Regions from separate parts of the Paenibacillus sp. NPDC056579 genome, predicted to be linked through region 1. Evidence: predicted binding sites of a transcription regulator. Region 1 holds the regulator's gene; each other region holds the start of a gene.

Region 1 (5,958 bases):
TCCTGGCGCAAGCTGCTCGAGCTTGCGGAAATTGTCATTCTCCCCTTCGGTGAAGTTAGCCCAAAGGCCTTCAAAAGGGTTAATTCCGATCATTTGGGTGAACGGAAACGTTTCATATGACTCATACAGCGCGCGAGCTTCTATGCGTACCGCCGTTTCCAGCTCCGACGGGTCAATATCGTAATATTTTGCAGCTTCTTCGCAAGTAGCCTGAAACGCTTCCTTCACACTGCGGTCATCCCACAGCAATGTATCGTCCAAATCAAAAAGTACCGCTTGTATGCTCATTCTCATTCCATCCTTTTCCCATGAAGTATGATACGGCCATGTTGTCCGATCTTTAACTTATCTTTAGCTTTACGGCATTATGTTCAGCGAATTCCTGCAGATGCTCTGTCAGTGCTGCCATATCGAATCGGTGATACAATTTCGTGAATACCCATCGGGTTTTATTGGTTGAAATGACAACCGCGTCTTTCAATATCTCAATCTCTTGAATGTGTGCGGCATCGACTCTTTTATCCCCTGAGAATCTGCGCGACACTAAATAGTTTTTCCCGATTCTTAAGAATGGGCGGCGAACAAAAAAGATGAACAAACCTAGAGCCATGTAACTGCCCCCGGTTACCCAATACAAATTATCGCTCTGGTAAGTGTCCCTGAATGCAATGTAACAAAAAATCCCTATGCAAAACAGTACGATCGGCATTACCCAGCTTCGTCCGCGGATAGTCACCGTGCCGTCGGATGCCGTTTCGTTTACCAGCGGCTTGCCCTGCTTCGTTCTTACTTTATTGGCAGCTTTGGAGTTTTTCTGAACCATTCGTTCCCACTTTCGAGACATGCTTGTTATCTCCTTATAGAAGTCTTTACGACCCTCATTATACTCGACGTGCGAATTTCTCAATAAAACGGTAAGGGTAATCGTCTTCCAACGCGCTGACCCGGTCGAGTCTTGTCCAATGTTCGTCCGTGAGTCTCCAGCCTACGGACCCCATATTCTCCTCGAATTGCTCGAGTGTGCGGGCGCCAAAGATCGGGGATGTTATGCCGTTCTTATTAATCAGCCAGTTCAGCGCCACTTGAGCGGGAGTTTTGCCGATTTCATCGGCAATAGCGGTCACCTCGTCCAGGATGCGGAAGTTTTTATCCGTATTTCGGAGCTCCCATCGGCTCTCCCCGGCCTTAGAAGATAACCTTCCCTCAACCGGCTCCTGGCCTCTTACATATCTTCCGGTTAGAAATCCGCCGCCGAGCGGTGCCCATGGAATGACACCAACCTGTTCCTCAAGACAGAGCGGAATGACTTCACGGTCCATTTGACGGCTAACCAAACTATATTGCGGCTGAATGGATATGAATCTGGCATATCTTGCAAAATCACTATAGCTTAATGATTTCATCAGCTGATACGCCAAAAAGTTGGAGCAACCGATGTATCTGACTTTACCAGATGTCACCAGGTCATCCAACGTTCGAAGCGTTTCTTCAATCGGTGTAATTTGGTCCCATACATGCAGCTGATACAAATCGATGTAATCCGTATTTAAACGCCGCAGGCTCGCTTCTACACCATCCATAATATGTTTGCGCGATAAACCGACATGGTTCACATTGTCACCGGTAGCAAACCGAACCTTTGTAGCCAATATAACATCGGAACGGCGCTCCTTTATCACTTTGCCAACAATGACTTCCGATTGACCGGAAACGTAAACGTCTGCAGTATCTATGAAGTTCCCTCCGGCATCCAGAAACCGATGAATCATCTGAATGGAGTCGGACTCGTTCGTGGTATTACCGAAAGTCATTGTCCCCAAGCACAGCTCGGAGACGGCAATGCCGCTTCTCCCCAAAACCCGATACTGCATTATACTCTTCTCCCCCGATTACTGCTTGTTCTCATCGTCCACAAATTTAATATTATCCAGCTGATTGCGGAGATTGCTCTTGAAAGCTTCTATATAACGCTTTCTTAATGTGTTGCGCTCTTCAATCTCTTCTTCAGTCAGTTCAGACGACTTCGCTTTTCGTGCCAGTTCATTAATTCGCTTGATGTATTGATCGTGTTCTGATTCGTTCATTCCAATCCTCCTGGTTATCGCGTGTCTGGTACATGAAAGCACAAGAACAGACAGCGCCAAATGCATCAAATTATACTTTGACATTACAGGATTCGATTGTCAAGAGCAGGAACAGATCCGTACTCAAACGTTAGGGTAAGACGAGAATTTGTCCTTCATGCAGCACATTCGATTTAAGCTGATTCACTCGCTTCAATTCATATATGTATTCCGAAACATTCTGCCCTTGCTCAAGGTGCTCGTTCGCGATGCTCCAGAGCGTGTCGCCTCTATCGACTTCTACCGTCGACTTCAACGCGCTTCCGTTAGCCGCGGCTAACGCGTCTTGATCTCCACCGAACAGGGAGATAAAAAGACTTAGTATGATTATCAACAGCCCTGCGGCCAGCAAAGCGCCTAGCCTGGCTAGCTTTACTTTATTCATAGACTTCTTATTTGCCTTATGGTTGCGGTTGTGAGTAGATACCGTGCTGCGGATTAATTGTTCATTCATATACATGTTCAACGACCCCCAAACATTTGTTCTGGTATTAAATTAACACGAACAAATGTTTGTGTCAACCGTTTTTTTCGAACTTATGTTTGTACGAACTCCGGTTCTGTGTTATACTTTGGATAATAATTACCAATACTGGAGTGATCGTGATGAGCAAACTATCCAATCGGCAGCTGGCGATACTGGAATTTATAAAGAATGAAGTAAAAGATAAAGGATATCCGCCTTCCGTTCGAGAAATCGGTGAAGCCGTCGGACTTGCTTCCAGTTCTACTGTGCACGGACATCTGGAGCGTCTTGAGAAGAAGGGCCTCATCCGCCGCGATCCAACTAAACCGAGAGCCATAGAGATCACTGACGGCTCCTCTACCGAAGGCAGCCAGTTCGACCTGTCCGTTGCCCGGGTGCCATTGATCGGACGCGTCACGGCCGGTGTACCGATTACAGCTACGGAGAACATCGAGGACTACTTCCCTCTGCCAAGCCACTACGTCGGCGACCACAATGTGTTCATGCTCAGCGTTATCGGCGATAGTATGATTGAAGCCGGGATCCATAACGGAGACTACGTGATCGTGCGCCAGCAGCAATCTGCGAACAACGGTGACATTGTAGTAGCCATGACGGAGGATGATGAAGCAACCGTGAAACGGTTCTACAAGGAGAAGGATCATTTCCGTTTGCAGCCGGAGAATCCTACCATGGAACCGATTCGCTTGAATCAAGTTACCATACTGGGACGAGTTGTCGGAGTATTTCGCGACATCCATTAACATCAAACAGCCGGGATTCACGGAGCCTTCGCTCCTGATCCCGGCTGTTTTTTCTTCTTTCATAAGCATTACCGTTGCTGCATCCTGCTTATTAACACACTCAACCTTTAGACAAAAAGAAAACCCGGCGCCATCCGGCACCGGGTCGTTCCTTATTAATACAGAGTCAAATACTGCTCGCGCTCCCAAGCATGGACTTGCGTGCGGTAAATGTCCCACTCGATTTCTTTAAGCTCTACGAAATGCGCCAGAGCATGATCGCCCAAAGCATCGCAGATCACATCGTCTCGCAGAAGCTCATCCAGGGCCTGCTTCAAATCAACAGGCAAGCTAGGAATGCCTTGCTCCTCGCGCTCTTCCTCGGACATCACATAGATGTTTCTGTCTGTAGGAGGAGGAAGCTGCATTTTATTCTTAATGCCGTCCAATCCCGCTTTCAGCATAACGGCCAGAGCCAGATAGGGGTTCGCCGCCGGATCCGGGTTCCGCACTTCTACACGCGTGCTCAATCCGCGGGAAGCAGGAATACGGATCATCGGGCTGCGGTTGCTCGCAGACCATGCAACGTAGCATGGAGCTTCGTAGCCTGGAACCAGACGCTTGTAAGAGTTGACCGTCGGGTTCGTAATCGCTGCGAATGCGCGGGCGTGACGCAAAATACCGGCCATATATTGTCTTGCTGTTGCGCTTAGGCCCAGCTTGTCGCTTTCGTCATAGAACACGTTCGTTTTGCCGTTGAACAGCGATTGGTGGCAGTGCATACCCGAACCGTTCACGCCGAACAAAGGCTTCGGCATAAAGCTCGCATGAAGACCGTGCTGTCTGGCTACCGTCTTAACGACCAGCTTGAACGTCTGGATTTGGTCAGCCGCTTTGATCGCACTCTCGTATTTGAAATCGATCTCGTGCTGACCTGGAGCTACCTCGTGATGGGAAGCCTCGATCTCGAAGCCCATTTCCTCCAAAGTCAATACGATTTCGCGGCGGCAGTTCTCGCCCAAGTCCATTGGAGCCAGGTCGAAATATCCGCCTTGGTCGTTCAATTCCATTGTCGGATTGCCGTTCTCGTCGGTCTTGAACAAGAAAAACTCCGGCTCCGGTCCGACATTCATATCGGTAAAGCCCATTTCCTCGGCTTCCTTCAGCGCAGCTTTCAGAATGCCGCGCGGGTCCCCAGGGAACGGACGGCCGTCCGGCAAGTAAATATCGCAGATCAGACGGGCTACGCGATCCTCTGTTACCCATGGGAATACGACCCATGTGCTCAGATCCGGATACAAGTACATGTCGGATTCTTCAATACGAACGTAGCCTTCGATGGAGGAGCCGTCGAACATCATTTTGTTATCCAATGCTTTCTCCAGCTGGCTTACCGGAATTTCCACGTTTTTGATCGTGCCCAGCAAGTCGGTAAACTGAAGTCGGATAAAGCGTACATTTTCTTCCTTCGCAATGCGTAAAATGTCCTCTTTTGTGTATGTTTTATCTGTCACGGTCGATTTCTCCTCCTTGGTATCACTAAAATGACAGAGCATGTTCGAAAGACGAACTTAACCCTTGCTCTGATGAAGCCTTTTCATTTCTTGAAGAAACGTGAAAGCTCTCCTTGAATCAAAGATACTTGCCCCCGCTTACCTCCGCCCAGCAGCTGCTGTTTCAGCATACGGTGAAGTTGGGAATCAGTCATCTCTCTTCGCTTCACTTCCGATTGCTCGTTGAGGACCGTTGCTTCCTCGGAGTCTTTGGAAACCGGCAGCAGCACTTGCTTGATGCCCGCTATGTTAACTCCCTTTTCGATCAAATCTTTAATCTCCAGCAGCCGTTCCACATCGTTAAACGAATAGAGCCGCTGATTCCCGCCGGTTCGGGCCGGAATAATAAGTTCATGCTGTTCATAATACCGGATCTGTCTTGCCGTCAAATCGGTAAGTTTCATTACAATCCCAATCGGAAACAGTGCCATATTGCGGCGAATATCATCACTCATGACCTTTTCACCCCTGTTAACAGAAAACCTAACCCCATTGTAACCTCGCTACATAAACGTGTCAAGTTATGTTAGGTTTATGCGATGTATAGGGTGCTACAGCAAACCGCGATCGATCATGTTCTGCAGTGCTGTCAGCACGCCTAACTTGCAGTGGGAATACGTTAATCCGCCTTGCATATAGGCGATATAAGGCTCGCGGATCGGCGCATCGGCAGACAGCTCCAGGCTTCCGCCTTGAATAAACGTCCCTGCCGCCATGATGACCGGATGCTCGTATCCCGGCATATCCCACGGCTCGGGAACCACATGAGAATCAACCGCGGCCGCCTGCTGGATACCCTGTACGAATGCAATCAGATGCTTATCGCTCGTGAAGCGGATCGCCTGAATCAGATCGGTTCTCGGATCGTTCCAGTGCGGATGGGTGACGAAGCCCAGCTCTTCGAATACCGCAGCGGCAAAAATCGAGCCTTTGACTGCTTGTCCGACGAGATGGGGCGCCAGAAACAACCCCTGATAAATGCTGCGAGTCGTACCGAGCATGGCGCCTACTTCCCCGCCGATCCCCGGTGCGGTCAACCGGTACGAAGCGAGCTCGACGTATTCGCTTTTTCC
Region 2 (5,958 bases), on a different contig from region 1:
ATATGCTTCAGCTCCTCGTCTTTAAGCAGACTGGAATACAACGCGACAAGCCATTCGAAAAATCGTGAGCGCTCCTGTATGTCCTGGCTCAGCTGCAGCAGCCAATGGGACTTCCAGCGGGCTATGTGTTCTTCAATCGACTCCTGCGTCCCGCGTTTAATTAATTCAGTTAACGATATGTCTATCGGAGAAGGAGCTGCCGTAATCAACGAAGGTGATTCCCTATCCAGCTCATCGTACCATACCAGCGGGCTACCTCCGCTCCAGAGCGTGCCGTAAATCGCTTGCAGCGCTTCCTCATAAGCTTGAGCAATCGTTGCCGCTCCATCGTGCAGGGTGCTGACACCAACGGAAACGTGCCCTTCCCACATCCGGGCCAAATCGGTCAATAGGCTGAGAACCGGAGTCATATCCGTCCGCTCTGTCGACCGGTTAGCCAGAAGAGCATAGACGGATTTTCCGATTCTCACCATCGGGAACGATGTCAGCCTTTCCACCGCGGCCGAAGCGGTCAGCCATTGCTCCGTACGGCTCGTCTTCGCCCGCTCCGCTTCGGGGATAGCCGCATTCAACAGCACAATACGGTAAGCTCCGACCGTCTTGTTATCCTGAAGGCAATATTCCTCGAACAGCTCGAATTCAAAAGTGCCCGCATGCTCCAGCATCATATCGTACAGCAGCTTTTCCATAATAAACGGTTGTCCTATCACCAGGCTTAGCTCCAGACGCTCCGATTGCTCGCGGTTAGCCCGCTCCTCATCCAGCTTGGCCTTGATTCGGCCGAACACTTCCATGAGCTCGTCCGGATTCGTCGGTTTCAGTATAAAATCCGCAGCCCCGAGCTTAATCGCCTTCTGCGCGATAACAAAATCGTCAAACCCGGTCAAAAATACGATCTTCAGCTTTGGCAGCCGCTCTGTAATCCGCTGAGCCAATTCAATTCCGCTTAGCCCCGGCATGCGAATGTCGGACAGCAAAATATCGGGCTGCAAGCTCTCAATCCGTTCCAATGCGGTAATTCCGTCGCCGGCTTCCCCTACCAGCTCGCAGCCGACCTGCTCCCATGGGATGGTCTGCTTTAATCCTTCCCGTACCAGCCATTCATCCTCCACAATCATCACTTTATACATGGGTTTCCCCTCCTGGTGTCTCCATTGCCGGTATGTTGATCGTTATTATCGTGCCTGATTGCGCTTCGCTCTCTATCGAGAACCAGCCCTGCTCGCCAAAATACAGCTGTATTCTCTTAATTAAGTTTTCCAGCCCGATCCCTGTCTTTTGCTCGTTTGACGATGCGAAGCTCCCGGCCTTCATACGCTCCAATATGTCTTCGGGCATTCCGACTCCATTATCCCTTACGTGAAAAATAACCCGGTCGCCTTCAAGCAATCCTTGGATGTGAAGTATGCCTTTGCCCGGCTTCATTTCAAGCCCATGGGTAATCGCATTTTCTACAACGGGCTGCAGCAGCAGCTTCAGCGTATACAGCCGTTCCACTTCCGGCGCGATATCGATTATCGCTTCAAACTTGTCGCCGTAGCGCATTTTTTGAATAAATAAATAATTGCGGATTTGCTGCATATCCTCGCGAATAGTGATAAAAGGGTTCCCTTTGCGGATGCTGAACCGGAGAAGCTCTCCTAGCGAAATCGCCGTGCGGCTGATGTCGTCGAGCTTATGAATCCGGGCCATCCAATTGATCGAATCCAGCGCATTGTATAGAAAATGCGGGTTAAATTGAGCCTGAATCGCTTTAATCTCCGCCTGCTGAACCATCAGCTGCTTATGATACACCTCATCGATCAGCTGCTTGATCCGTTGGACCATAGCGTTAAAGCTCCGGCCAAGCTGCCCTACCTCATCTCTATATTTGGAGGTAAAGGAAACATTCAAATTGCCGCTCTCCACTAAGTACATTAACGACTTCAGCTTTCTTAGCGGACCTGTTATCGTGACGGACAACACAAACGCAAGCCAGCATGTAACGAGAACGCCGATGGCCATTACCCAGAAGGTCAAGTCGCGGATGCTCGTGCTTTCTTTGGTCAACACCGCAGTAGGAACAACGCTAATCAGCTTGAAGCCGGTGCTCTCGGAAGTATCGTAAATGACCATGGACGGCGCTCCGCCGCCTTCCGACCCTTGCTTGAAGAACCCTTTACTTCCCGAAAGCACTGCATTCACATAAGGCTCCGCCAGCTTCGTCCCGACTTTATGCTTGGAGGGAGTGCTGGAAATAATATAGCCGTTGCGGTCGAGAAGGAATACTTGTCCGCCTTCAGCCAATCGCGCTTTGTTATATTTGTCCGCTAACCCGCTTTCCATAATGTCGATAACGATATACCCCAGCTGCTGATTGGTGTTGATGTTCTTCAGCATTCGGCCGCTGCTCAGCACGATGCCGAAATCGTCGGTTTTTTTCATACTGTAGTGGGTATCCCAGACGACATTGCCGTCGGCGAATCTCATTTTGCGAAACAAGCCCCAATTGGGGTTGTAATCGTCGTATTGACCAGGAAGCAAATCCCCTGAGAAATACCGGTCTCCGTTCTCGCCGAGCAAATAGATCGCGATTTCCCAGCCTTTGAATCCTAAAAACGTTTCCAAAATGTCGCCTATCCGCTTTTGATCCTGATGCTTTTCCGCAAGCGGACGGTTAGGGTCCTTAGCCAGAACCTCTTGGATTTCGCGATTGCTGTACACATACATCGACAGCTGTTCGATATCTTTGACAAAATAGCTCATGCTGTAATTGACTTGAGACAAGTTTTCCAGTATGGTCCTGCATACCTGATCCCGGACGACCTGTGACGATTTGTAATACGAAAAGGCACCCAACACCGCTAGCGGCACTACGGCCAAGGGTAAAAATAACAGCAGCAATCTCTTCTGCAGGCTTGCGCCTAGTAAAGCGCCGCGCAGCTTTTGGATACCGGACTTCACTCAGGTTCACTCCTTTAGCTGTATCGTTCATGTTGCAATGACGTCCTGAATACGGTTTCATTTTGCCGAACTTTATTAAACATCAATTTATTATTAACTTGGCTGCCTGTCAATAAAGAAGATGCTATCCCAGCATTTACCGCAAATAAAAAAAATGGACTTCGAGATATATCGAAGCCAATTTCATAGGGAGAATCATGATTTAAGAACCTCAATAACATCTGAAAAGTTGAATAGCTGCCAGTCTCCCTTTGCTTCTATCTTAACGAGGTATTGATCCAGCAGTCCAGGGTAATTATCCAGTCCCGTGACGATTCCCGTTATATTTCTAGTTTCATGCTCACCATAAACCCTTACACAGACTTCAACTGCCTTTGCCTTGGAATCCCTCAGTCGCCTAAACATTTCCTGCTGCTCTTCTTCGGTCAGCACTGGCTTTCTCCACTTTTCATCCTGATCATAATAAAATACATTCTCTTCACGATACTCTGGGAGCATCATACCGGAAGATTCCCTGATTACGTTTGCTTCTGAAGTCCATTTGGCTGGTTTCATGACTTCCTCCTCATTGAAATTCGATATTACTAATATACGAACAAACGTTCTATTTTTCAAGTATAAAAAAAAGCCCAGATTTATTCATCTGAGCTTTCCTTAGTAACCTAGTCAAAATCGTACCTCTGCTCTTTGAACGGATCTCCATACATGTGATAGCCGTTTCGCTCCCAAAAGCCCGGCTTATCCTTCTCCATAAACTCAATGCCGCGAACCCATTTCGCGCTCTTCCAGAAATACAAATGCGGCACGACCGCCCGTACCGGATAGCCATGATCAGGGGTCAGCGGCTGCCCGTTATGCTTCAGACCGAAGAATGAAGTATCCCGCATAAAGTCATCCAGCGGCAGATTCGTCGTCCAGCCGTGCTCGGCGTGAAGCATGACGTATTGGGCTTCCGGCTTCAGCTTAACCCGTTTCAAGACCTCGCTGACCGCGATGCCCTCCCACTCGTTATCGAGCTTGGACCATGTCGTCACGCAATGAATGTCGTTCGTGAACTGCTTCCGCGGCAGCTCCATGAATTGGTCGTAGCTAAGAGTAACCTCTTCCTCCACAAGCCCGAACAGGCGAAAATCCCACTTGCTCAAATCGCTGTAATACGGCACGCTGCCGTAATGCAGAACCGGAAACCCCTGAGTCAAGGTTTGCCCCGGCGGTACTCGATGCTCAATGTCCTTCATCATACTCATAAGCAACCTGCCTCCTTCGACTGGCTGTAATAGATGCCTTTATTCCCTTATTATGCCCGAACCGCTCGCCGTTCTTCCAGCTGGATATCTGACGTAGGGAAGCAGACCTCCACCGTCGTACCAACGTTTAATTGGCTGTAGATCGACATCGTCCCGCCGTGATGCTCGATGATTTTTTGGCTGATCATCAAGCCAAGGCCCGTTCCGCCCTCCTTGGTCGTAAAAAACGGCTCACCCAATCTCGGGAGCTTGTCTTCAGGTATACCGCAGCCTTCATCTATGATTTGCACTCGGGTAAAGCACTCGGAATCATCGGATAGATGGATCCGGATAACGCCTTCCTGATTCATCGCTTCAATGCCGTTTTTAATAAAATTGATGAACACCTGCTTGATTTGATTCGGATCGCAGTATACCGGGAACAAGTCGCCCTCCGCATCCAGCTGAATGTCGATGTTTTTCATGATGGCCTGCGTCCCTATTAGAGCCTGGACCTCCTCCAGCACTTCTTTCAAATTCATGCAGCGCAAATTGGTGGTCTGAGGCTTCGACAGCATCAACAGCTCGCTGACGATCAGCTCGATCCGCTCGAGCTCTTCCTTCATAATCGCCAAATACCTTGGAAATGAATGCTCCGAATACATCATCAGCTTCACGAAGCCCTTCAGAGCTGTCAGAGGATTGCGGATTTCATGAGCTACACCTGCGGCCAGCTGCCCAACGACTGACAGCTTCTCCGACTGCCGCAGCAGCTCGTCCGTCTTCTTTTGATCGGTAATATCCTTTACTACGATGTAACAACCGACGATTTGCTGCCTGATAATGATCGGAGCAGGAGTAATTAACAGATTAATAAATCGGCCGTCCTTGTGCTTAATGCTCAGGTCTTCGCGTTCGGTCATTTCCCCCTGTAAAAATTGCTCGTACCACGCCAAGGCGCGGATCATATCATCCGGATGCAGCAAATCGGTAAAATGAAGCTGCACCAGCTCCTGTGCGCTGTAGCCCGATATGGTCTGAGCCGCCGGATTGGCGGACACGATATAGCCTTGTTTGTCCAAGGAGATGATGCCGTCCGGATTGTACTTTTTCAAGGAAGTATACCGGTCGATCGTTTCTTCCAGCAGCTGCTGCATTTTATAGCGTTCGGTAATATCCTGCACGGTTCCGTGCATTTTGTAAGGCTTATTATGTGAATCGTATATTACGATACCTTGAATATGTACGTATTTATCGGTTGATGTGGATGTCAGGATGCGGCATTCCAGGTTATACGGCTGCCCTTCCCGCGCCCGTTTTATATTATGAAGCACCATGTCCAAGTCATCGGGATGGATATACGTAATCAACTTTTCGAATTTGCCGCAGAATACTTCGGGCTCGATGTCGCAAATACGCATCAGCTCTTCCGACCAAACCACATCGTTGGTGAGCAAATCCCATTCCCAGCTGCCGATGGATGCGATTTTTTGTGCCTCGGCCAAATTCCTTCTGCTATTTTCCAAGGCCTGCTCGGTCTTAATACGCTCGGAGATGTCGCGTCCTATGGCCAGAGTCGTTTCTACCTTGCCTTGTGCATCGCGGATAAATTTCATCGTGGTCTCGAACCAGACATAATGTCCGTCGGCATGGCGATAGCGGTAAGTGATCTTATCCGTATCGCTGTACGTTCGCCCCATCAGGTAGGCCTTATCCTCGGGATGAACATAATCCAGGTGCTGCTTCCCGACTAGCTCCTCCGGATAGTAACCGAGCAAATAGCGAACGG
Region 3 (5,958 bases), on a different contig from region 1:
TTTGGACTAATCGTTTTGTTATGTTTCCACCAATAGCTCCCGCATCGCGAGTGGCAAGATGTCCATTGTAACCAGTTGGGGATAATTGAATACCTAACTCTTGGGCCACCTCATACTTCAGTTGATCAATTGCTGCCTGTGCTTGTTGTACTACTAAAGAATTGTTTGCCATGTTGGTAATCACTCCTTTTTTTGGTGTAATTGTATTATCCAAAAGAGTGATTTGGACTATACGTGGAAAATTTATCCTTAGTAATATCTTTATTTGTATTAACCCCTTGCTATCCAGAAGGCATTTTTGGGTCGTTTTAGAAGAAATTTGAGGAATGGGTCCGTCGTTTGCAAAAGAGGCTTAGAAAGGAAAATTTGCCGCTTAGGCTTCCTAGTTTAACACTAATTTTGCGGAGAAATCTATTCCACAATTATTAGTAATTTCCTTATTTTGGTGGTGAGTATTTTGATTAAGTTAAAAAATGTATACCATGATGGATTGATTACTGGAATTGGTTTTGGGGATCAAAGTACGATCATATTTAGAATTAATTTAAATGTTAATTATTATATATATGAACACATGGATGTTGTTGACTTAAAGTTTGAACATATCTCAAACTACTCAGATTTTTTAGAGCATTTAAATGGTGGGGAAACAATTCTCGTAAGGCAACCTATTGATAATAATAGTATTTCACTGGATAGGTATTTAAGAATTGATGGCATTATGTTGGCACGTAATAAAATACAAGAAAATTATATTATTACAATTGATATAGACCATCTAGGTGTATTTGGATTATTGTGTAGAGCATTGAGGATAAAGGGGATGTTTCGATTAATGAGCAATATTGGATGTAGTTTTAAAATGAAATTGGGGGGCTTTTGAAACCATGTTATCAAGGATTTATTGATAAATATCTTAATCTTAATCCATTATAATTGAGATTTTATGAGAAAGTGAGAAGAATGAATGAATCCGCTGATGGGATAAACTTTAGTATTTCAGCCAAACCATTATATATACTGGTAGGACTTGCATTTGCTTCTGTTTTAATAGGCTGGTTTTCATCAATTGTTGTTCCAAGATTTTTTGCTAAATATATTTCTATAGGACTATTTCTTGTTTCATTTTATTTTTGGATCAAGTCATTTTAAAACAATATAAATAAAAAAACTGGTGCTATAGCGGACACCAGCTTTTATATGAACCTATTACAATGATTATCGTACCATGTTCATTGTGTAATGTAAATGAGGAGCTTCGATATTATGTTCATATCACGAAATCAACCATAACAGGAGTCCTCAGGAGCCCGGCCTTTGTCCAATTTCGTAATTTTACTTTTACACGCAGCCGCGGTTCAAGATAAACAAATTCTCGGTCTTCTCCACGTATTAGTTGATCTTTGACACCATAAAATGCCATCTTTTGGCGTGGAGTTACCCCGAGCTCAATTATCCCTAGCGGTCGACCGTGCCCATCGGCAGCTAGCCATCCAAATTCGGCCTTACGATAGCCAGAAATAAAAACCTCGGTGTAAGTCCAATTAATGATTTTAAGCCAGGCACTCGACCTGCTGCTCACATATATCGAATTGGCACGTTTGGCGACGATCCCTTCCATGCTGAGCGATTCAATGTGGGAGTATAGTTCCTCGCCTTTCTCCTCGACAGTGGGTATGACCGTCATATTCGGATTACCAAAGGTCAATGATGCAAGTAGCTCTTTACGTTTATGTAATGGGTAACCGCGCAGATCTTCGCCCTTATACTGCAGGATATCGAACACCACATAGTTTACCGGTCTGGTCTCCGCAGCCTGCCTGACCTTTTCTAACTTCCTCAATGAGAAACGTTCCATTATGGATTCAAAATCTACTCGGCCAAATTCATCGGTTGCCGCGACCTCTCCATCTAGAATTACGTTGTCGAGTCCGAGATTTACTAGTTCCGGATACTGCCGCGTGCAGTCGTTGTTATGCCGTGTATATAAACGTGTCTGGCCGTTGATCCTGGACAAGATGAGTCGGTGACCGTCGATCTTTGGTTCAAAAATGTAATCGTCATCGGAGAACGGTTCCGGCGCGGTTTCAAGCAACATCGGCTGAATATACACAAAAATCACCTCAACCGCCATTATAGCTCAACAGTGCAGCTACGACCTTCGGTAACTTGTGGTAAGAAAAATTCATTGCACGGGTGCCGAGGCACGCTTACAATGGGGAAAGAAAATACATTCCCGGAGGTTTCCCATGATCGAGAAGTATCCATTACTGAACGAACCCGACAAGACGATGTTTGTATTTGCCAAGAACGGAAAGTATTACGGTCACATCATTAAAAACAAGACGGCGAAGGCAGCAGCTAAATTCATATTTGAAACAGTTAAATTCGATACAATCGAGGCACTGAAGGCGGAATATCCGGAGCAGGTGACAGCGAAATGAAGCGGAACAGGTTGTATAGAGGATTCCGTGAACTAACCTCAGAGATTCACCTTCATTCGGCTGCTATCGATCGTAAGCCGGTCATCGTATTTCATGGCGAAGAATTGATCGGCAGCGGTGTAATTGAGGAAATAACGGATGTTTCCATAAAAATTAAAGGCGAACGGTATATGAGGCAAGCCTGTAAATTTGTGCATGCGAAATAATAATCTGCTCAGGAAAATATTACCTGGGCTATTTTTCTGCTTGAAAAAGGGAACATTTGTTCGTATATTGGTAATATAGAAATTTACAAGGAGGGCGCTCATGAAACCCATAAATTAACAGCAGGCGAGAATGTAATGTGGGAATCGCCAAGAATGAAACTGCCAGAGCATCGTGAGCAGAGCGTAATTCTTTATGAACAGGAAGATAAATTGAAAAGGCCGGAGATAACTGAGGAAGAGCAACAAGAGATGTTTGGCAAGCTGAAGGTTTCTAAAGCCAATGCTGTTGAAGTCTGCATCACGGTTTTTAATGATTTCGAAATTCAACAAATAACAGGAGTTGTAACTGGGCTTGACAAGTATCTTGTCAAAATGAAAATAAATAACGATTGGCAGCTGTTCAAATTTGAAGGCATAATTGGGGTGGACATCGATGGCGAAGGATATTGAGCGGAAGCTTATTCGTATTTTGGCGAATTTTTCAACCTTACATCATAGGATGCCGTCGATACGGGAAATTGAGATCAAAACGGGCCGTAGTCGCGATGGAGTTTATGAGGTTCTTGCTGAGCTGACGAAGAAAGGGTTTCTTGAATGGTCCAAAAATGATCCGGAGAGAATTATTCTCCTGAACGAGGAATACGATCCAAAGCCCAGGACAAGCGGTATCTGGAATGCTTACGGTTCCAATTAATGATTTCGCTGGGAATGGAGGATTATGTCGCCCCGCCGCGGACGAGCAACTCACTTGTAGACGTTAAAATTAGCGTAGCTTCAATTTTTCACATTAAGGAGAGGGTCCTAATGATAAGCAAAGTTGAGAATAGCAAACCAGAATTTAAATATATACCCTGTGATTGCTGCCAGTATCCTGTTGCTGTGCCGGTAAATGCGTCTGAAGCTATATGTATTGCATGTCCTCAATGTGGTAATAGATCATGTATGTGATAAACCATGAATCGAAGCTGCGGATAGTATAGATTATTTAAGTTCTTAGTTGTGACAATGAATGAGCATATAATTATATATATTTTAGGATATGTTTAGTCCCAAAATCATTCCCTGACGAGAAAATCGTCGGGGATTTTGTTATGTGGTTACATGGATCATGCGGTGTAGCTATCCCATATTAAAGTTACAGTATTGGGGAAAGTGCAATCGGGCAGGATACTTTAACAATCAGGGACTGAGGATTAAGCGAAGATGTTCAGTTAGGATATAGTAAGAGGGGATATAGTAATATTGGGCATTGGTGGGTAAGTACACAGAGATGTTGGAGCTGCAGATCTTAAACTGGGATTGCTGTGGTTCTGGACGGATACAACAAATTCTTCCATGGATCACATGTTACTAACACCATTAATTGCTGCAATAATTGATGCAGTAAAAAATTTAAGTGATAGTTTAAAGATTTGTAAGGATGTGAAACAACCCGCTGTGAAATATCTCCTATAGTTGATTTTACTTGTTCTTTTATAATTTGACGTGACCAGCTTCTTCGTTTAAATTAAATTTATACCAAAATTCAAGGAGATAGGGAATTGAAAAAAGGCAGTTTGGAACATTTGAAAAAATTAAATCGACACCTCGTATTGGAAACGATTCGTTCCAATCAGCCGATTAGTCGGGCTAAAGTAGCGCAAAAGCTAAACCTTAGCCGTTCGACCGTTTCCGCTATCGTCGATGAATTGATATCCAAGAAGTTTGTGATGGAGACCGGGTTCGGTTCATCTACCAGAGAAGGTGGGCGAAAGGCGATCGAGCTAAGGTTTAATCCGCGATCCGGCTTTGGAGTTGGGGTCGAGCTTTTGTTAAAGGGGCTGTTTATTTGTATCACGGATCTTGACGGGTATGTTGTCTGGAAGGAACGGTGGGAAACCGATAAAGACTTTCGGACGATTTACGAATGTATTCTCTCAAGCTTAGATAAAGCTTCTGTGTTGATGGATGCTGTGATCGCAGTCGGTTTCTGCATTCCCGGATTAATCAACTGCAAAGAAGGAATTATCGTCGATGTACCCGAATTTGGCTGGAAAAATGTCCATTTTGTTGATGAAATGAAGAAGTATTTAGCCAAACCGATCTACATTAATAACGATGTGAACTGTGCTGCTTTATGTGAGAGATGGGTTGGAGGGGCAAAAGACCTGGATGATTTTATTTACATTTATATTGGTTTGGGATCCGGTGTCGGCAGTGCGATAGTTGCTAACGGGAGTTTGGTGCTCGGAAAAGATTTTATGGCCGGAGAGATCGCGTATTTTCTACTTGAGGAAGATGTGTCAAGCAATCGGATGAACATGCCCGGTGAATTCGGAATTTTTGAGAAAAAGATATCGGGAAGTGCACTCGCGGGGATCGAGGGTACGGTACAACAGTTGTTTCGTGCATACAAAAAAGGGGAACCAAGTTCTATCCTTGCTGTGAACCGATTCGTAACTAGTTTGTCTGTTGGAATCGCCAATATGGTCAGTCTCCTCAATCCAGAGAAAGTGATTATCGGCGGTGAAGTGTCTGACTATATGCAGCCTGTTTTGAACGAGGTTCAATCCAAGGTAAGTAAAATGACTCCGATTCAAACGACGATTGAAACGGCTATGGTGGGATCGGAAGCAGGAGCAATTGGAGTTATTGCGTATTCATTCGAACTAGAGCAGAATATCATGTAATTTTTTTATTATAGGCGGGATAAATTAACAAGGTTGTTTGTATCTCATTACAAACAACCTTGTTTTTTTGTTGTTTTTATTGACATAACAGAGAGTACGGTGTATATTCGTTTCAGATAGTACGTACATCGAACAAACTAACTAAAAACACATTCTTCTTTTTTTCGAACTGAGGTGCAACAGAAAAAAACCATGTTAAATGCGAAAAACTCTCAGCAAGCATGTGCTGAAGAAACTTATGCTGTAGGAGTCGACATTGGCGGGACCAAGATTATTGTCGTGATTGCCAATCAAAAGGGTGATATCGTTTACAAGGAAAAAGTAAAAACGACCGGAAGGCTTGAAAAAATTTATGAACATATAATGAGAAGCTTGAGTGCCGCTGGTATATCACAGGAACAAATTGTTGCAATCGGTTTCGGCGTGCCGGGTGTCACAGATAGCAAAGAAGGGATTGTGATTGAAGCCCCGGCATTAAGCTGGAGTCATGTTCCATTCAGAGATCAAATGCAGCAGTATTTTGATAAGCCTGTTTTTGTAGAAAACGATGTGAATTGTGCGGCATTAGGCGAACGGTGGATTGGCTCAGCACGAAATTCGAACGACTTCGTCGTTGTTGCGATCGGAACCGGAGTGGGA
Region 4 (5,958 bases), on a different contig from region 1:
TCATCAGCCGCCGTACCAGACGACTGTTGTCCTTCCAATGCTCCTCCACCCCGTATTGCGTCAAAAACCGCCCAAGCAGACGCTTGTCATAGCGGAACAAACCGAGATGAAGCGCCACGAATTCATACAGCCTGTCGCCTGCTCTCGCGTCCCCGAAATCGATAATTCCCGCAGGAGTCCACCGGACTCCTTCCCAAGCTCCGAGCACATGGTCCCGGTTTAAATCGCAATGCAAAATATAGGGGCCTCCCTCATCATCCATCAGCTCGGACAAGGGAATCAGATATTCCTCGATCTGATCTATCAGATGGTCCGGAAGCGCCTTCCATCTCCGATGGTTGTCCAGACAATGCAGCCGTCTCTCTTGCAAAAACGCGGCGAAAGAGTCCCAAGACCGCCGCATAACGGCGGATGACTCCACAGGCAGCGCGTGCACCTGACGCAGCACTTGCGCCAGAAACCCGGCCAGCTCCCGCCGGTCATCATAGGACACAAGCTCTCCTGCTTCGCCGAGACTTGCTCCCGGAATGACTGTGGTCACGATGTATGGCCAGTGCCACTCCGTCCCCTCCGGATAAAGGCTGCCGTGAGCGATCAGCGCCGGAGCCGGCAGCTGCGGATTCATGGCTATGAGCCGGTACGAATCCAGCTCGGTCGGATAGCTTGCATAACCGTTGAACCAATCGGTATACAGCTTGACCGCGTACCGGCCGTCCACGATGAACACAGGATTCGTCCCGGGAAAGCCTGCCTTGATGTCCGAGCAAGGAACGAGCTGATGATGCTCACATACCATGTGAACGTAAGGAGTCCAATAATCCGCATTCGTGAACAGCTTGGCATAATGCTCTACATCTTCGAAACGGGGCCTTGGAATGGAATGCATACGACCGCTCCTCTCATTAAAAAAAGTGCTTCTTTCATGCCTCCGCGGGTCTTTTCCACATTGTAACGGATAAGAAGCGGTAAAAAAAGGGATCTTGCGACTGAACAAAAAAAACGGCTGCCGAAGCAGCCGCGAGTGGATCGAATCACTTATTTCAGCCTTTTCACCGATTGATCTTCGGCGGAAACAAATACGATGGCATCTTCATAGGCGAACAGATGAGCCGCCTGATCCGCAACGGCCACCTCGAGCGCGCCCGACGGGTCCAGTACCTTGATCCCGTAATCGCCTCCCGCCGCCAGATTGCAGACGATCCGGTCTTTTACGATTTGCACGCTTTCCAGCGTATCCTTGATGACAAGCGTATCGGCTCCCGCAGGGTCCGCTTTATACAGACGGTAGCCTCCGGCCGCATCCGCTTCCGTATAATAGACGCTGCCGCCGACCTCGTCATACCAATTGGCCGCTTGACGATCGGATACCGGCCGCCCGCCGGAGCCGTCCGGCTTGGAGGCATACAAGAGTCCGTCCTCCTCTTTTACGTAGTACAGCTTCTCATTGATGATTTTAAAATGCTTCACCCCGAAGGACGTCACTTCCGTCGTCTCGTTGGTGTTCAAGTTAATTTTGTAAATCCGGTTTAAGCTCGCCCCGTTCTCTACAGGATACGACGAGCCCATCACATAGACTTCGTCTCCGATGACCGTCGTCGATCTGTCCCCTGCGAAGCCTCTGCCGCCGCCGTTATCCGTAATGTGCCATCCATAGATAAGGTCGGGCTTCCCTACGCTGCCGCCGTTCCGGTCTTCCTGCCCTGCTGGCGCCAGCGACAGATTGTTGCCCCCTGGCGGTACCGATTGACGGATGATCAAGGTGCCGTTCGTCGTTGGTTTAAAATCGAGGTAGCCCCGGTGCTCCAACGTCGCCTTGCCGTCGTCCCCTACTTTGCAGTAAACGTCGGAGCCCATGGTAGCCCCTCCTACATGGTAGGAGAACCACAGCTCGTCATTTGCCGTCCAAAATTGCAAGTAGTTATTGAAGTCGTAGACCGACTCTCCGTTATACGAATACACCCGTTGCTTGCTCGAGGTATCCTGTTCCGGCGCCCTGTAAACCTGAACCGTAGTTCCTTCCGTTTCGGTAAAATAATAATAGCCTTTAAACAAAGCCACGTTATTGCCGCCTGCGGCAGCCGAAAGGCTGACCTTCTCGACTTTGGGATTATCTGCGGTAATCGCAAGTCCTGCCGACGGGTCCCAGACGTAATCCCAGCCGAACTCCTCATGCGCGAATTTCCATGTCAGCGGGAAGTAGGTCACATCGCGGAAGGTTAGCAGCGGGTAAGGCTCCTTGGCGTTGTCCACGGTTTTCCCGTTGATCGTAATCCCAAAGGAAGAGATCGTTGCCCTGGCGCTGCCCGCGTTTTTATGGTCTGCTGCGTAAGCTGCATAAGACGACGTCACGCTGCCCTTGGCGATGCTGAGTCCGTCCTGCGCCGACCATCCCGTTTCCAATCCGAGCAGCCTCGAATCGTACCATGTCATAGGAACGTACGTTATATCCTTGTACACCAGCAGCGGGTACTGACGATAATCATTTTCGACCTGATTTCCGTTCAGCTTCACTTCGAACTTCGGCAGCGAAACCGCTACGCTCTGCTCTGCAGCGCTGCTCTGACCAGGTGCGGCCATCACGCTAAGCCCCATCACACAGGCGGCCGCAAATAACCATTTGTTTTTCCCCATACGGTCATCTTCTCCCTTTACCGCAAGTCTTTGCAATCCTGAAATATAGACGAACGACGGCCCCGAAAGGTTACGCTCCTTTTGTCCCCATCCACAACAGACCAGGCGGTCAGATGATCCCGAGCTGCTCTCCTAAGAGCAGAAGCGCTTCGTACGGGTCTCCCTCCAGTCCAAGGATTTGAGCAAAAGCGGGCTCGGTTTTCACTCCCTGCTTTTTCAATCGAATGACTTCCGCTTTGATGTGCGCGGATTGGCTGCAAGAAGATGATGCTCTATGATCATATGACGGTAGGCATGCTGCTGATGTACCGGCAAAGGCTGGGCGAATAATTCAAACTCGAAGCCGGCGTATTGAAAATTTGCTTTTACCGCCGCCACATCTCGTATCGTTTTTTCTTTCATGGCATAGCTGTCATAAGTCCCATACAGGGCGGTCCATTCCGCCTTCATGCCCTCGAAATCATATGCTTCCATGACGATATCCAAATCGGAGCCTTCGACATCGATGCCTATAGGCACAGTACCGCATAATACAGGGTGATATGGAGCCAGATCAGCCAAAATACCGAGCTCGCTGATCGCCCGATAAGCCCGGCGCTGAATCTCATTACCGGACTGCAAGTAAGCTATCGATACAAACGAATGGTTTGTGTCCATGTTACCGCGCCCCGTCCCTATGAGAGACGCTCTTTAGCAAGCACCCATCCGCCGCTTTATGCCCATTCTTAATATTCGCCACTGTTTGCCCGTGCCGCATCCGCACCGTTTCCACCGCTCTTCCCCGAAATTGTTTTACTCCGTCCCTGCTTCAGGATACAAAAAAGAATATTTTACCATAGGATCCCGCGGTTCCGGAAGCCCTTCTTCCAATGGAAATTCCAGCATCACCCATTCCCCTCCCCGCGCCTGCCGAGCACCTACACTAGGCTTTTTCATCAAAAATTCATTTTCCAAAAAATTCACTTGCATAACGAACAAGTGTTCGGTATATAATAAATACGAATGAACGTTCGCATAGCGGTGGTGATGAGTTGTGAGTATTAACATGAACAGAACAATCGAAACAGAAGAGGATATTCAAATCATCAAGGAGTTCACTTTGCTGCCCATATTGCTGGATATGCTGGCAAGGGATATTCGCGAGCTGGAGCTGTACCGGGATAAGATAGTGTACTATCATGCTGTCGCTTATCTTAAGGAAATCGAGCAATCCGTTTATGCGGAACTGCACACCCTGAAGAACAAGATGAGGAAGAACAACATTAAAATTTTGACTACGGAAACGAGCACGCTCGGCATTGACGTGGAATATAAGGTTCGCGGCTACATCCATCATTTTAAAATGTTAAGAAGCTTGATCAAGGCAGAGCTGATGACCATGCTGACGAAGTTACGGGGGCGGTTAAAATGAGCGGAACAAGCACCAGAACGATTTTTCTGGCGGACTGCCAGAGCTTTTATGCAAGCGTCGAGAAGGCGGATCATCCGCAATACAAGAATAGACCGGTGGCGGTGGCGGGCGATCCGGCGCGCCGGTCGGGCATTATTTTGGCCGCTTGTCCAATCGCCAAGAAATATGGAGTCACGACGGCGGAACGGCTGGGCGAAGCGTTGGCCAAGTGTCCGGATCTCGTTGTCATGCGTCCCCGCATGCAGCACTATATCGATGTTTCCCTCATGATTACGCAAATTTATAAAGAATATACGGATCTTGTAGAAATCTTCTCGATCGACGAGCAGTTTCTCGACGTCTCCGGCAGCCTTCGCATATTCGGAGATGCGGTGACCATCGCCCGCTCCATCCAGCAAAAGGTGCTCCAGCAAACCGGCGTTTGGGTGAGAGTCGGCATCAGCTCGAACAAAATTCTCGCCAAAATTGCGACGGACATATGGGCGAAAAAGAACGACACCGGCATATTCACGCTGGACCCCTCGCAGCTTGAAGAGCTATGGAAGGAGCCCGTGCAAAAAATGTTCGGCGTCGGCTCGCGCATGACGGCTCATTTCGCCCGCCTCGGGATGTTCACGATCGGCGATATCGCCAAAACGCCGCTGCCGCAGCTGAAGCAGAAGTTCCGGGCGCGCTTCGGCAAGCAAAGCGATATTCATGCCGAGGTCATGTGGAGAACGGCCAACGGCCTGGACGATTCTCCGGTTACGCCGGGCACCTTCAAGACGGCGCCCAAATCGGTAGGGCACATGATGACGCTGCCGCGAGATTATACGGAAAACTCGGAGGTCGAGACCATTTTGCTGGAGCTGACGGAGGAGGTATGCCGTGACTGCCGGCGCAAAGGGTATATGGGCTGGGTCGTTTCAGTCAGCTGCATGTGCAGCCCTTACGAATCGCCCACCGGCTTCTCGCGGCAATTAAAGATGCCGGACCCGACCAACAATACGAACGCCGTCTATGAGTCGGCCAAGACGCTGTTTTACCGTTACTGGGACAAAATGCCGGTCCGCCGTATGGGCATTACGCTCAGCAATCTTGTCGACGATGATACGTATCAATTGACGCTGTTCGACGATCAAATCAAGCTGCGGGCTCTGGATCGCGTTACGGATACGATCAAGGAGCGTTACGGCAGCGCTGCGATCATGAGGGCGTCGTCGGTAACGGCGTCCGGGCAAGCGTTCGACAGGTCGCGGAAAATCGGGGGGCATTATAAATGAGCAAAAAACTCGAAGGCAACGGATTGTGGGAATCCAGCCGGATGATGCTGCCGCAGCACAAGGAGCAGTCGATGTCGGTTCCGAACGAGACCTCTTCTTCGGCCGCCGAGCCCCCTACCCGCAAGGAGCTGGAGCTGATGAGAGAGTATATTCTCCTTCCCGTCGCGCTCCAGATTGTCGAGAAACGAAGCATCGAGGTCGAAATGTCCTCCATGACGCTGAAGCTGCTGTATTCCGCAGCGGCCAAAATATTGGCACGCAAAATCCGCGAAGACGTGCAAAAATCGCGCGCCGCCCTGCTCGAAAAAAACATTCGTCTATTCGAGGAGTCCAAGGACGATACGGCCCTTTATTACCGTTATGTATGTCGAGGACGGGAGGACCGGTTTACTATGACCAAAGACTTTATGCGGGCCGAAATTAGCGCCAGAATCGGACGATACGCCAAAAGCCTCGTCGCCACCTTGCAGGAAGCGGTACGAAACAAGAAGTAACGCTTCGCCAGAGGTGCATGCGCTCTTCCCTCTTGCTCACGGACACGGATAATCAAGCCGCGGATAGGTAAACAGCGTCCAGGGAATAATATAACGCAGGCGGTTTCCAGCTTTGGTGCATTGCACCGCCGTCATTCCGGCACATAGGGATCGCAGCCCG

The links. Region 1 encodes LexA, which represses DNA repair genes until DNA is damaged. Its sites were predicted from a motif close to CGAACATATGTTCG; they were not measured.
Region 2: a site for LexA is predicted at 3,536-3,549, ahead of ACFQ88_RS34520 (YolD-like family protein). Genes of this name have one in related genera too.
Region 3: a site for LexA is predicted at 2,700-2,713, ahead of ACFQ88_RS24365 (YolD-like family protein). Genes of this name have one in related genera too.
Region 4: a site for LexA is predicted at 3,631-3,644, ahead of ACFQ88_RS09500 (YhjD family protein). Genes of this name have one in related genera too.

What each region holds. Positions count from the first base shown of each region.
Region 1 covers NZ_JBHTVD010000001.1:269,738-275,695, reverse strand. The annotation lists gene ACFQ88_RS01415 (HAD family hydrolase) at 1-288, opposite strand, end outside; gene ACFQ88_RS01410 (hypothetical protein) at 341-844, opposite strand; gene ACFQ88_RS01405 (aldo/keto reductase) at 882-1,871, opposite strand; gene ACFQ88_RS01400 (DUF896 domain-containing protein) at 1,890-2,084, opposite strand; gene ACFQ88_RS01395 (LysM peptidoglycan-binding domain-containing protein) at 2,215-2,583, opposite strand; gene lexA (transcriptional repressor LexA) at 2,730-3,353, shown strand; gene glnA (type I glutamate--ammonia ligase) at 3,509-4,888, opposite strand; gene ACFQ88_RS01380 (MerR family transcriptional regulator) at 4,930-5,340, opposite strand; gene ACFQ88_RS01375 (methionine gamma-lyase family protein) at 5,437-5,958, opposite strand, start outside.
Region 2 covers NZ_JBHTVD010000014.1:100,681-106,638, forward strand. The annotation lists gene ACFQ88_RS34510 (response regulator transcription factor) at 1-1,130, opposite strand, end outside; gene ACFQ88_RS34515 (sensor histidine kinase) at 1,123-2,943, opposite strand; gene ACFQ88_RS34520 (YolD-like family protein) at 3,139-3,498, opposite strand; gene ACFQ88_RS34525 (sulfite oxidase-like oxidoreductase) at 3,606-4,190, opposite strand; gene ACFQ88_RS34530 (PAS domain S-box protein) at 4,241-5,958, opposite strand, start outside.
Region 3 covers NZ_JBHTVD010000006.1:493,338-499,295, reverse strand. The annotation lists gene ACFQ88_RS24390 (alpha/beta-type small acid-soluble spore protein) at 1-172, opposite strand, end outside; gene ACFQ88_RS24385 (hypothetical protein) at 458-883, shown strand; gene ACFQ88_RS24380 (ATP-dependent DNA ligase) at 1,271-2,113, opposite strand; gene ACFQ88_RS24375 (hypothetical protein) at 2,250-2,444, shown strand; gene ACFQ88_RS24370 (hypothetical protein) at 2,441-2,650, shown strand; gene ACFQ88_RS24365 (YolD-like family protein) at 2,786-3,100, shown strand; gene ACFQ88_RS24360 (LexA family transcriptional regulator) at 3,084-3,344, shown strand; gene ACFQ88_RS24355 (ROK family transcriptional regulator) at 4,192-5,319, shown strand; gene ACFQ88_RS24350 (ROK family protein) at 5,512-5,958, shown strand, end outside.
Region 4 covers NZ_JBHTVD010000002.1:449,005-454,962, reverse strand. The annotation lists gene ACFQ88_RS09515 (phosphotransferase family protein) at 1-886, opposite strand, end outside; gene ACFQ88_RS09510 (DUF5050 domain-containing protein) at 1,036-2,631, opposite strand; partial or broken gene ACFQ88_RS09505 (DUF4269 domain-containing protein) at 2,741-3,288, opposite strand; gene ACFQ88_RS09500 (YhjD family protein) at 3,677-4,042, shown strand; gene ACFQ88_RS09495 (DNA polymerase IV) at 4,039-5,304, shown strand; gene ACFQ88_RS09490 (YhjD family protein) at 5,301-5,798, shown strand.